2 regions of the Cupriavidus sp. HY129 genome follow, and region 1 is predicted to be linked to the other one. Evidence: predicted binding sites of a transcription regulator. Region 1 holds the regulator's gene; the other holds the start of a gene.
The links. The regulator sigma-54, encoded in region 1, starts transcription at its own class of promoters, with help from an activator protein. The targets are predictions, from matches to a motif close to TGGCANGNAANCTGCTTT.
Positions count from the first base shown of each region.

Region 2: K6G35_RS25645 (ammonium transporter) is a predicted target of sigma-54. The motif match lies at 2,452-2,469, and genes of this name have one in related genera.

Region 1 covers NZ_CP083254.1:317,541-322,544, reverse strand. Annotated here, with positions in the region: gene lptC (LPS export ABC transporter periplasmic protein LptC) at 1-228, shown strand, start outside; gene lptA (lipopolysaccharide transport periplasmic protein LptA) at 291-935, shown strand; gene lptB (LPS export ABC transporter ATP-binding protein) at 961-1,752, shown strand; gene K6G35_RS01560 (RNA polymerase factor sigma-54) at 1,876-3,354, shown strand; gene hpf (ribosome hibernation-promoting factor, HPF/YfiA family) at 3,405-3,758, shown strand; gene K6G35_RS01550 (PTS sugar transporter subunit IIA) at 4,234-4,689, shown strand; gene hprK (HPr(Ser) kinase/phosphatase) at 4,758-5,004, shown strand, end outside.
Region 2 covers NZ_CP083255.1:2,075,037-2,080,040, reverse strand. Annotated here, with positions in the region: gene K6G35_RS25665 (class I adenylate-forming enzyme family protein) at 1-478, shown strand, start outside; gene K6G35_RS25660 (CreA family protein) at 544-1,020, opposite strand; gene K6G35_RS25655 (acyl-CoA thioesterase) at 1,028-1,513, opposite strand; gene K6G35_RS25650 (HU family DNA-binding protein) at 1,668-1,949, opposite strand; gene K6G35_RS25645 (ammonium transporter) at 2,501-3,703, shown strand; gene K6G35_RS25640 (mechanosensitive ion channel family protein) at 3,945-4,811, shown strand; gene K6G35_RS25635 (Bcr/CflA family multidrug efflux MFS transporter) at 4,842-5,004, opposite strand, start outside.

The DNA of each region.
Region 1 (5,004 bases):
ACCGATGTGTCGAAGGACCCGCGCATGACGGCGGCGTCGCAGTACTTTCAGTTGCTGATCAACGACGACATCGTCAAGACAGACAAGCCCGTGGAACTGACGCGCGGACCGTCGGTAATGAACGCCAACGGCCTGATCTTCAACAACGTCACCCGCGAAGTACAATTGCTGGGTAACGTTCGCGGCACCATCATCATGAATTCGCCGGGGCAGGCCAGTGCCCAGTGACATCGGGATTTGCGCCCCGCCGTCCGCCTGACTGCTGCCTTTCCCTTTCAGCAAAGCCAAAAATGACTGCTTCCCTGACGACATCGTCCTGTCGCCGCACCGCGCCCGCCCTGATGGCGGCCATCGCCGCCATCGGCCTGTTCCTGGCCCAGCCTGCTTTCGCCGAGCGCGCGGACCAGACCAAGCCGCTGGTGCTGGAAGCCGACAACGCCAGCTATGATGACGTCAAGCAGATCTACACGCTGACCGGCAACGTGGTGCTGACCAAGGGCACGATGGTGCTGAAGTCTGATGCCGCCGAACTGCGCACCGACCCCGAGGGTTATCAGTACGCCATCGCCACCTCCAAGCCGGGCCACCAGGCCTATATCCGCCAGAAACGCGACGGCGTGGATGAGTACATCGACGGCTGGGGCGACCGCATCGAATATGACGGCAAGTCGGAGATCAACAAGCTGATCGGCAATGCACGCGCGGCGCGTGTTTCCGGTGTCGGCGCGAAAATCCTGGACGAAATCCGCGGCGCGGTGATCACGTACGACAGCCGCAACGAGTTCTATACCGCCACCGGCGGCGATAACAATGCGTCCGCCGGGAACCCTTCTGGCCGCGTGCGCGCCGTGCTGTCGCCGCGCGCGAACCCGGCCAGCGCGCCGGCCGGCGCGCCGCTCGACCTGAAGCCGTCCTCGCAGCCGGCCAAGCCCTGACCGTTTCAAGCTCCATCCGTACCCGATGAACGATACCGCCACGCTCGCCGCCCAGGCTTCTTCCGCCCCATCCACGGATAGCAGCACGCTGGTCGTGCGCCATCTGAAGAAACGCTATGGCTCGCGCACCGTGGTCAAGGACGTCTCGCTCGACGTCAAAAGCGGCGAGGTCGTCGGCCTGCTCGGCCCGAACGGCGCGGGCAAGACCACGTCGTTCTACATGATCGTCGGACTGGTCGCGCTGGACGAAGGCGATATCGTGCTCGATGGCCAGCACATCAGCGGCCTGGCCATCCACGAACGCGCGCGCATGGGACTGTCCTATCTCCCGCAGGAAGCTTCGGTCTTCCGCAAGCTCAACGTCGAGGAGAACATCCGCGCGGTGCTGGAACTGCAGGTGGTCAACGGCAAGTCGCTGCCCAAGCAGGAAATCGATCGCCGGCTCGACTCGCTGCTCGATGACCTGCAGATCGCCCACCTGCGCAACAACCCGGCGCTGTCGCTGTCGGGCGGCGAGCGCCGCCGCGTGGAAATCGCGCGCGCGCTGGCGTCAGCGCCGCGCTTCATCCTGCTCGACGAACCATTCGCGGGCGTGGACCCGATCGCCGTGGGCGAGATCCAGCGCATCGTCAGCTTCCTCAAGGCACGCAACATCGGCGTGCTGATTACCGACCACAACGTGCGGGAAACGCTGGGCATCTGCGACCACGCATACATCATCAGCGAAGGCACCGTGCTGGCCGAAGGACAGCCCGAGGAAATCATCGCCAACGAGTCCGTGCGACGCGTCTATCTGGGCGAAAACTTCCGCATGTGATCAAGCGGCCGCGACGCCGCCTTGCAGCATTCGTCAACTAGCCGTTGGCGATCACGAAGTGCCAGCGATAGGTGATAGCAATTTCCGTTCCAACAACGGGAAGATGCGCATAGAATAGGTCGCATGAAACCATCGCTTCAGCTTCGACTTTCCCAGCATCTGGCTCTGACTCCACAACTGCAGCAGTCCATCCGGCTGCTGCAGTTATCCACACTGGAGCTGCAACAGGAAGTCGAGCAGGCGCTGACCGAGAATCCACTGCTCGAACGCGAGAACGACTGGATCGAAAGCCCGCTGCGCGTGGCCGCGGACGGGTCGGTCAACGTGCAAAGCGCCCCGGCTCCGGCATCTTCCGAACCGCAAGGTAATGGCGACGATCGCGCGAACGGCGCCAACGGCGAAGACGACAGCTACGGCGACAGCTCGGGTGACGATTACGGCAGCGACTGGAGCCTGGACGATTTCGCTCGCCGGCCTCAGGGCGACGAGGACGAGAAGACGCCGATGCAGCTTCGCGAAGCGGAACCCACGCTGCGCGAGTACCTGATGGAACAGCTCACGCCGCTGAAGATCTCCACGCGCGACAAGGGCCTGGCCATCTTCCTGATCGAGTCGCTGGACGACGACGGCTACCTGGGCGCAACGCTCGACGAGATCTGCTCGGAACTACCCAAGGAACTCGAATTCGAAGTCGATGAAGTGCAGGCGATACTGACCCTGCTGCAGAGCTTCGACCCTCCTGGCGTAGGTGCGCGCAACGCCGCAGAATGCCTCACCTTGCAACTGCGCCGTCTGCAGCATCCACAGCGGGACCTTGCATTATCGATCGTCAACCACCACCTGGAGTTATTGGCCGTGCGTGACTACACGCGGCTCAAGAAAGCCCTGCAGGTTGACGAAATTGCACTTAAGGCCGCGCACGATCTGATCCGCTCGCTCGCACCGTATCCCGGACATGCCTACAGCCGTCCGGAAGCGGACTTCGTGGTACCGGATGTGTTCGTGCGCAAGAGTGGCAGTAGCTGGATCGCGCAGCTCAATCCCGACGTGATGCCGCGTCTGCGCATCAACGACATGTATGCGCAGATTTTGCGCGGTGCAAAAGGGGAAGCGGGCGCGGCCGGGCTGCAGCAGAAGCTCCAGGAGGCGCGGTGGCTCATCAAGAACATTCAGCAGCGTTTCGACACGATCCTGCGTGTTGCGCAGGCAATTGTGGAACGTCAAAAGAACTTTTTCTCGCACGGGGAAATCGCGATGCGCCCCTTGGTTTTGCGGGAGATTGCCGATACACTGGGTCTACACGAGTCGACCATTTCCCGGGTGACTACGAATAAATACATGGCCACGCCGATGGGTACTTTCGAGTTGAAGTACTTCTTTGGTAGCCACGTCTCCACGGAGACTGGCGGCGCGGCCTCATCCACGGCGATCCGCGCGCTGATCAAGCAACTGATAGGAGCCGAAGAACCCAGGAATCCCCTTTCCGACAGCCGCATCGCCGAGTTGCTGGGCGAACAGGGCTTTGTGGTCGCACGCCGCACGGTGGCCAAGTACCGCGAAGCGCTGAAGATCCCCGCAGTCAATCTCCGCAAGACTTTGTAGCCGAGCCGCAACCGCCTGCCTGGTGCGGCTCTTTCAGAAGGAGAAGCGCTATGAACTTCAAGATCAGTGGACACCACCTCGACATCACGCCGCCGCTGCGTGAGTATGTGGAAACGAAACTGGAGCGAATTGTCAGACATTTCGATCAGGTCATTGGCGTAAGCGTGCTGCTATCCGTAGACAACCACAAGGAAAAGGACAAGCGTCAGTACGCGGAAATCAACCTGCACCTCAAGGGCAAGGACATCTTCGTCGAAGCGCATCATGAAGACCTTTATGCTGCAATCGACTGTCTGGTCGACAAGCTCGACCGCCAGGTGATCCGCTACAAGGACCGCGTGCAAGGGCATGACCGGGAAGCGGTCAAGTACCAGATGGCTGCCGAACAACTACAACAACAATAAGTCGGCGGCGACACTAGGTCGCCCCTGAGAGGATAGATAGGAAGAGCAAAGCCGCGCATCTGCGCGGCTTTTTTGATGGGCGCGATGCGGATGCGCCGCTGGCGCACCCGTTACCTGAGTACCAGCCCTGCAACATTTGGTCAGCCGGGGGTGTTCGCAACTGACGCCGCTCGGTGTATGCTGCGCCATACAACAACTACAGACAGGACGGCCCCGGACAACCGGCCCGGCATTCCGCGTGGCGAAAGATCGCGCGACGGCGGGTGCAGTTTTCTGGGTGGGCAATCCGACCGGCAAGCTCGCGGCACCACTCGCGGCGCCGGCGCCGCAGCGCACAAGTGCGCAGTGGCCCTGCTCTATAATGGCCGGACGCTCCAATGCGGGCGTCCTTTTGCGCTCAATAGCCTGAATTGCCCAACGCAGCGGGACGACTCATGTGCGTCGGCTCGCCTTTCTGACTCCTCGTGCATCGCCCATGAATCGTTTGGCCAAATTGCTGCCACCCGGCAACATTAATCTCGACGTCACCGTCACCAGCAAGAAGCGGGTCTTCGAGCAAGCCGGGCTCCTGTTCGAGAACAACCATGGCGTGGCCCGGGCCACCGTGACCGACAACCTGTTCGCGCGCGAATCGCTCGGGTCCACCGGTCTTGGCGCCGGCGTCGCCATTCCGCATGGTCGCATCAAGGGACTCAAACAGCCCCTGGCTGCCTTCATGCGCCTGGCCGAGCCGATCCCGTTCGAATCGCCCGACGGCAAACCGGTGGCGCTGCTGATCTTCCTGCTTGTGCCCGAGCAGGCCACCCAGCAGCATCTGGAAATTCTTTCGGAAATCGCCCAGTTGTTGTCGGACCGGGAAATGCGCGAAGGACTGGCCACGTTACCCACGCCCGAAGCGGTCCACGAATTACTGACCCAGTGGCACCCCTGACACGACGGCAGGCCAGCGCAGCCTGACGCGATACCCGCGATACAGCCCCTCCCGAAAAGTCATCCCGCATGGAACTCACCGGCGTCACCTCCCAGTCGATCTTCGACGACAACGCAGCCGACATCAAACTCTCCTGGGTCGCCGGTCTGGAAGGGGCCGATCGAGCCTTCGACGTGGAATTCGCGCGTGAGGCGACATCGGCAGCCGATCTGGTCGGCCACCTGAACCTCATCCACCCGAACCGGATTCAGGTGCTCGGCAAACCCGAGATCCTTTACTACCAGCGCCTCGACGACGAACCCCGCAAACGTCAGA
Region 2 (5,004 bases), on a different replicon from region 1:
ACCGCCCGGCGAGGTCGGTGAGTTGCTGGTGCGCGGCGCCAATGTGGTCCACAGCTACTGGAACAAGCCCGAGGCAACCGCGAAGACCTTCGTCGACGGATGGCTGCACACCGGCGACGTGGCGCGTATCGACGAGGACGGATTCCTCTATATCGTCGACCGCATGAAGGACATGCTGATCCGTGGCGGCGAGAACATCTACTGCATCGAGGTGGAAAGCACGCTATACGATCATCCGGCCATCATGGATGCGGCGGTAGTAGGCATTCCGCACCGCACGCTGGGGGAGGAACCCGGCGCGGTGGTCAGCCTGAAGCCTGGCATGAAGGCAACCGAGGCCGAGCTGCAGGAGTTCGTGCGCGCGCGTCTGGCGGCCTTCAAGGTGCCGGTGCGCGTGATCGTGCTGGAGGAGATGCTGCCGCGGAATCCGAACGGGAAAATCCTGAAGTCGAACCTCAGGAAGCTGTTCGCGGCTTGATTGTCTGAGGTTACGCCCCCCCTCCCTCACGCGGGAGAGGGGGGGAAAACCTCGGTGTCTGAATATCACTTCACCGGAATCGGCGTCCCCGCCGGCACCGGCACGGCAGTGACCGAGTTCTGCGGGCTGCCGGACACGATCCGATCCGAATACGTCAGATAAACCAGCGTATTGCGCTTGCGGTCCACCGCGCGCACCACGTGCAGCGTCTTGAACAGGATCGACATGCGCTCGGAGAACACATCCTCCTGCGCCTTCATCGGACCCTTGAACGTGATCGGCCCCACCTGGCGGCAGGCGATCGACGCCTCTGGCGGATCTTCGGCCATGCCGAACGTGCCCTTGATGCCGCCGGTCCGGGCGCGCGAGACGTAGCAGGTCACCCCGTCGACTTGCGGATCGTCGTAAGCCTCGATAACGACCTTGTCCGATCCCGTCATGCGGAAATTGGTGGAAACACTGCCGATTTCTTCAGCCTGTGCCGCGCAGGCAAGCATACCGAAGGCAAGGCCCGCGGCCATGCCGATACGAAGTCTGGTCATGTCGGGGTCAGGGCGTAGCGCCCTTGATTTCGTCGTGGCGACGTTCCATTTCCTGGCGCAGCGCGCGTCTCTGCTTGGCGGCTTCAAAACGCTGGCGCTCCACTTCGTCACGCGGCTGCAGCGGCGGCACCTCGGCCGGCGCACCATTGTCGTCGACGGCGACCATTGTGAAGTAGCAGCTATTGGTATGGCGCACGACCTTGCTGCGGATATTCTCGGTCACGACCTTGATACCGATCTCCATCGAGCTGCGGCCCGTAAAGTTGACGGCAGCCAGGAACGTCACGAGTTCGCCCACGTGGATCGGCTGGCGGAACATCACCTGGTCCACCGACAGCGTAACCACGTAGCGGCCGGCATAGCGGCTGGCGCAGGCGTAGGCCACCATATCGAGGTATTTCAGGATCGTGCCGCCGTGGACATTGCCGGAGAAATTGGCCATGTCCGGCGTCATCAGCACGGTCATGGAAAGCTGGTGGGACAAATCGTTCATCGCAGGAAATCCAGATTCGGGCATTCAGGCGCCGGCAGTGTAACTCGCCGCGTGCGTGAATGGGAGCCCGGCCCACCCCAGCCATGCAAGAAACTTCCGACAAAAGAAAAGCGGCCCCACAGGCCGCTTTCTTTGCTTCTCAGACGCGATGTGCTTACTTCTTCTTGTTCACAGCGTCCTTGAAACCCTGACCTGCCGAAAACTTCACAGTCTTGGCCGCAGGAATCTTGATCGTTTCGCCGGTGCGCGGATTACGACCGGTGCGGGCAGCACGTTTGCCCGAGCTGAAGCTGCCAAAACCCACCAGAGTGACAGAGTCGCCCTTGGCCACTGCCTTCTTGATACTGTCCAGCGCAGCGTTCAGCGCGCGCTCGGCGGCGGCGTTGCTGAGTTCTGCTTCCGCGGCGATGGCCGATACCAGTTCACCTTTATTCATGGCTGATTTCCCTTGTTGGTCGTCGTCACCGGACTTTTACCGCATGGCAGAAGTCCGATCGGCGCAGTCTAATCTGCCCTTTGTGCCTTGGGCAATCCCCAGTGGCACCAATGCAACGAAAACTGCCGGAAATCGTTCTGTGGCAAGACTTAGCGGGCGTTCTCCCCCTCTATTCCGAGAATCGAAACGTCACTTTTTGCGGCTGTCCGGCATACCGAATATCGCGCGTTGACATTCCCGGAGAAATTGCCGTACCCGTCACTGGAACACTCGCCCCCCATTTACCAGGTACCAATCCCCCGCAGACTCAACAGCGCCCAGTTCAGGTGCAATGCACCGTTTCGGGTCTGCTTTGACAACACAACGTGCGCCATCACGGCGCATTTGCACCTCATTCCCTCTTTTTGGGCGTTGGCATGCCACGACTCAGAGTGGCCCGAAACGCCATCCAAGTGCCACGCGCACTGAGTTTGCGCGGTTTTTCGGCGTTCATGCCCAGATCTGGAACGGCTTTTGCATACCCATGCTCCCATTTTGAGCATGGGGCAACGATGGACAACTTGAAAACCGGTACGGATGCAATGTTCATCCTGCTTGGCGCAATCCTGGTGCTAGCCATGCACGCGGGGTTCGCATTCCTGGAGCTTGGCACCGTCCGCAAGAAAAATCAGGTCAATGCCCTGGTCAAGATCCTGGTCGATTTCGCGGTCTCGACGATTTCATACTTTTTTATCGGTTATACGGTCGCCTACGGCGTGCAATTCATGTCCGGGGCAGATGTACTGGCGCAAAAAAGCGGCTATGAGCTGGTGAAGTTCTTCTTTCTGGCCACATTTGCGGCGGCCATCCCGGCGATTATCTCGGGCGGTATTGCCGAGCGCTCGCGATTTAACCCGCAACTGGCAGCTACATTCGTGCTGGTCGGTTTCGTCTACCCCTTCTTCGAAGGCATCGCGTGGAACAACCGATTCGGCATCCAGGACTGGATCGCCTCCGTGACCGGTGCGCCGTTCCATGATTTCGCCGGCTCGGTGGTGGTCCACGCTGTCGGCGGCTGGATCGCGCTGCCGGCGGTGCTGCTGCTGGGCGCGCGCCGCGGCCGCTATCAGAAGGATGGCCGCATCAGCGCGCACCCGCCCTCGAATATTCCGTTCCTCGCGCTGGGCGCCTGGGTACTGGCGGTGGGCTGGTTCGGCTTCAATGTGATGAGCGCGCAGACCGTCGACAAGATCAGCGGCCTTGTCGCCATCAACTCGCTGATGGCAATGGCGGGTGGCACGCTGGCCGCGTGGTGGGCCGGCCGCAACGATCCCGGCTTTGCGTATAACGGTCCCCTGGCAGGCCTGGTCGCCGTTTGCGCGGGCTCGGACCTGATGCATCCGCTGGGCGCGCTGATTACCGGTGCGGTTGCTGGCGTGCTGTTCGTTCATCTGTTTACGCTGGCGCAGAACAAGTGGCACATCGACGACGTGCTTGGTGTCTGGCCCCTGCACGGCCTGTGCGGCGCCTGGGGCGGCATCGCCGCAGGCATCTTCGGCAGCCACGCGCTTGGCGGCATTGGCGGCGTCTCGATCGTGGCCCAGTTCATCGGCACGACCATGGGGATCGTGATTGCCCTGGTGGGCGGCACCGTGGTCTACGGCACGCTGAAGAAGGTCGTCGGCATTCGCCTGGATGCCGAGGAGGAGTACAACGGCGCCGACCTGACGCTGCACCGCATCTCCGCCACACCGGAGCGTGAAACGAGCTGGTAATCGAAACGCTTGCAGTCTCGAATCGCCCCAAATAAAACGGCCGGAATCATCCGGCCGTTTTACTTTGTGTTCACAAAGATTAACTTGAACTTTGATCTCGACGCGCCCAATAATGCCCTTGGGCTCCCGAAGCAACGCCGACACAGGCGTGTCTTGCAGCCCTGGCACCATCCACACCGATTTGCGCAGATTCTGCAGTGCCTGATTTTCACTTTTCCATAAAGAATTGGAGCGTGCCCCTATGGATACTTCTTCGTTGCAAAGCATCCGCGATGTGATTTATGGCTATGCCACTGTTTTCGGCGTCAAGATCCTTGCCGCCCTCGCCTTCTGGGTGGTCGGCCGCTGGCTGATTCATTTCGTGGTGCGCATGGTCCAGAATTCGCTGGCCAGGCAAAAGGTAGACCCGACGCTGCTGCGCTACGTTGGCTCGATCGTTACCGTGACGCTGAATGTCGTGCTGGTCATCGGCATCCTCGGCTACTTCGGCATCCAGACTACGACGTTCGCGGCACTGATCGCCGCAGCCGGTGTTGCTATCGGTATGGCCTGGTCTGGCCTGATGTCGAACTTCGCGGCCGGCGCGTTCCTGGTGGTCCTGCGTCCGTTCAAGGTCGGAGATTTTGTATCCGTCGGTGGTGTCACCGGCACGGTGCGCGAGATCGGCCTGTTCTCCACCACGCTAGACACGCCTGACAACGTCATGACGGTCGTCGGCAACAACAAGATCTTCAGCGACACGATCCAGAATTTCTCGGCCAATGCGTTCCGCCGGGTCGATTTGAAGGCGCAACTTGCCGGGTCGACTGACGTGGCAGCCGCCACGGCTTTGCTCAAGGAAAAGATCGCGGCCATTCCGAACGTGCTGACCGAACCGCCCGTCGATGTCGAGATCCTGGAATTCACACTGGTTGGCCCGGTCCTGGCCGTCCGCCCCTACTGCCATACCGATCACTACTGGCAGGTCTATTTCGATACCAACCGCACGATTCGCGACAGCTTCGGCCAGGCGGGCTTCCAGGCGCCGATGCCGGCCCAGGTCGTGGTGATGCAGAACGCGCCGGCCGTATCGGTGGCATCGGGCGCGCCGGCAAACCAGGCGGCCTGAGCCTGATTGAGCCAGGCAAGCTCGGCGGGATCAGGTTGCGGATTGGGAGCGCTGCCGCATACCTGCCCGCCCGTAGAGACGCAGCACGACCGCGCCGCTGCCGCAGACCGCCATGACAACGGCCAGCGGCAGCGCGGTGCCATCGTGCCAGAGGCTGACCGCCGCGCCTGCCAGCGTGCCAAAGCCGAACTGC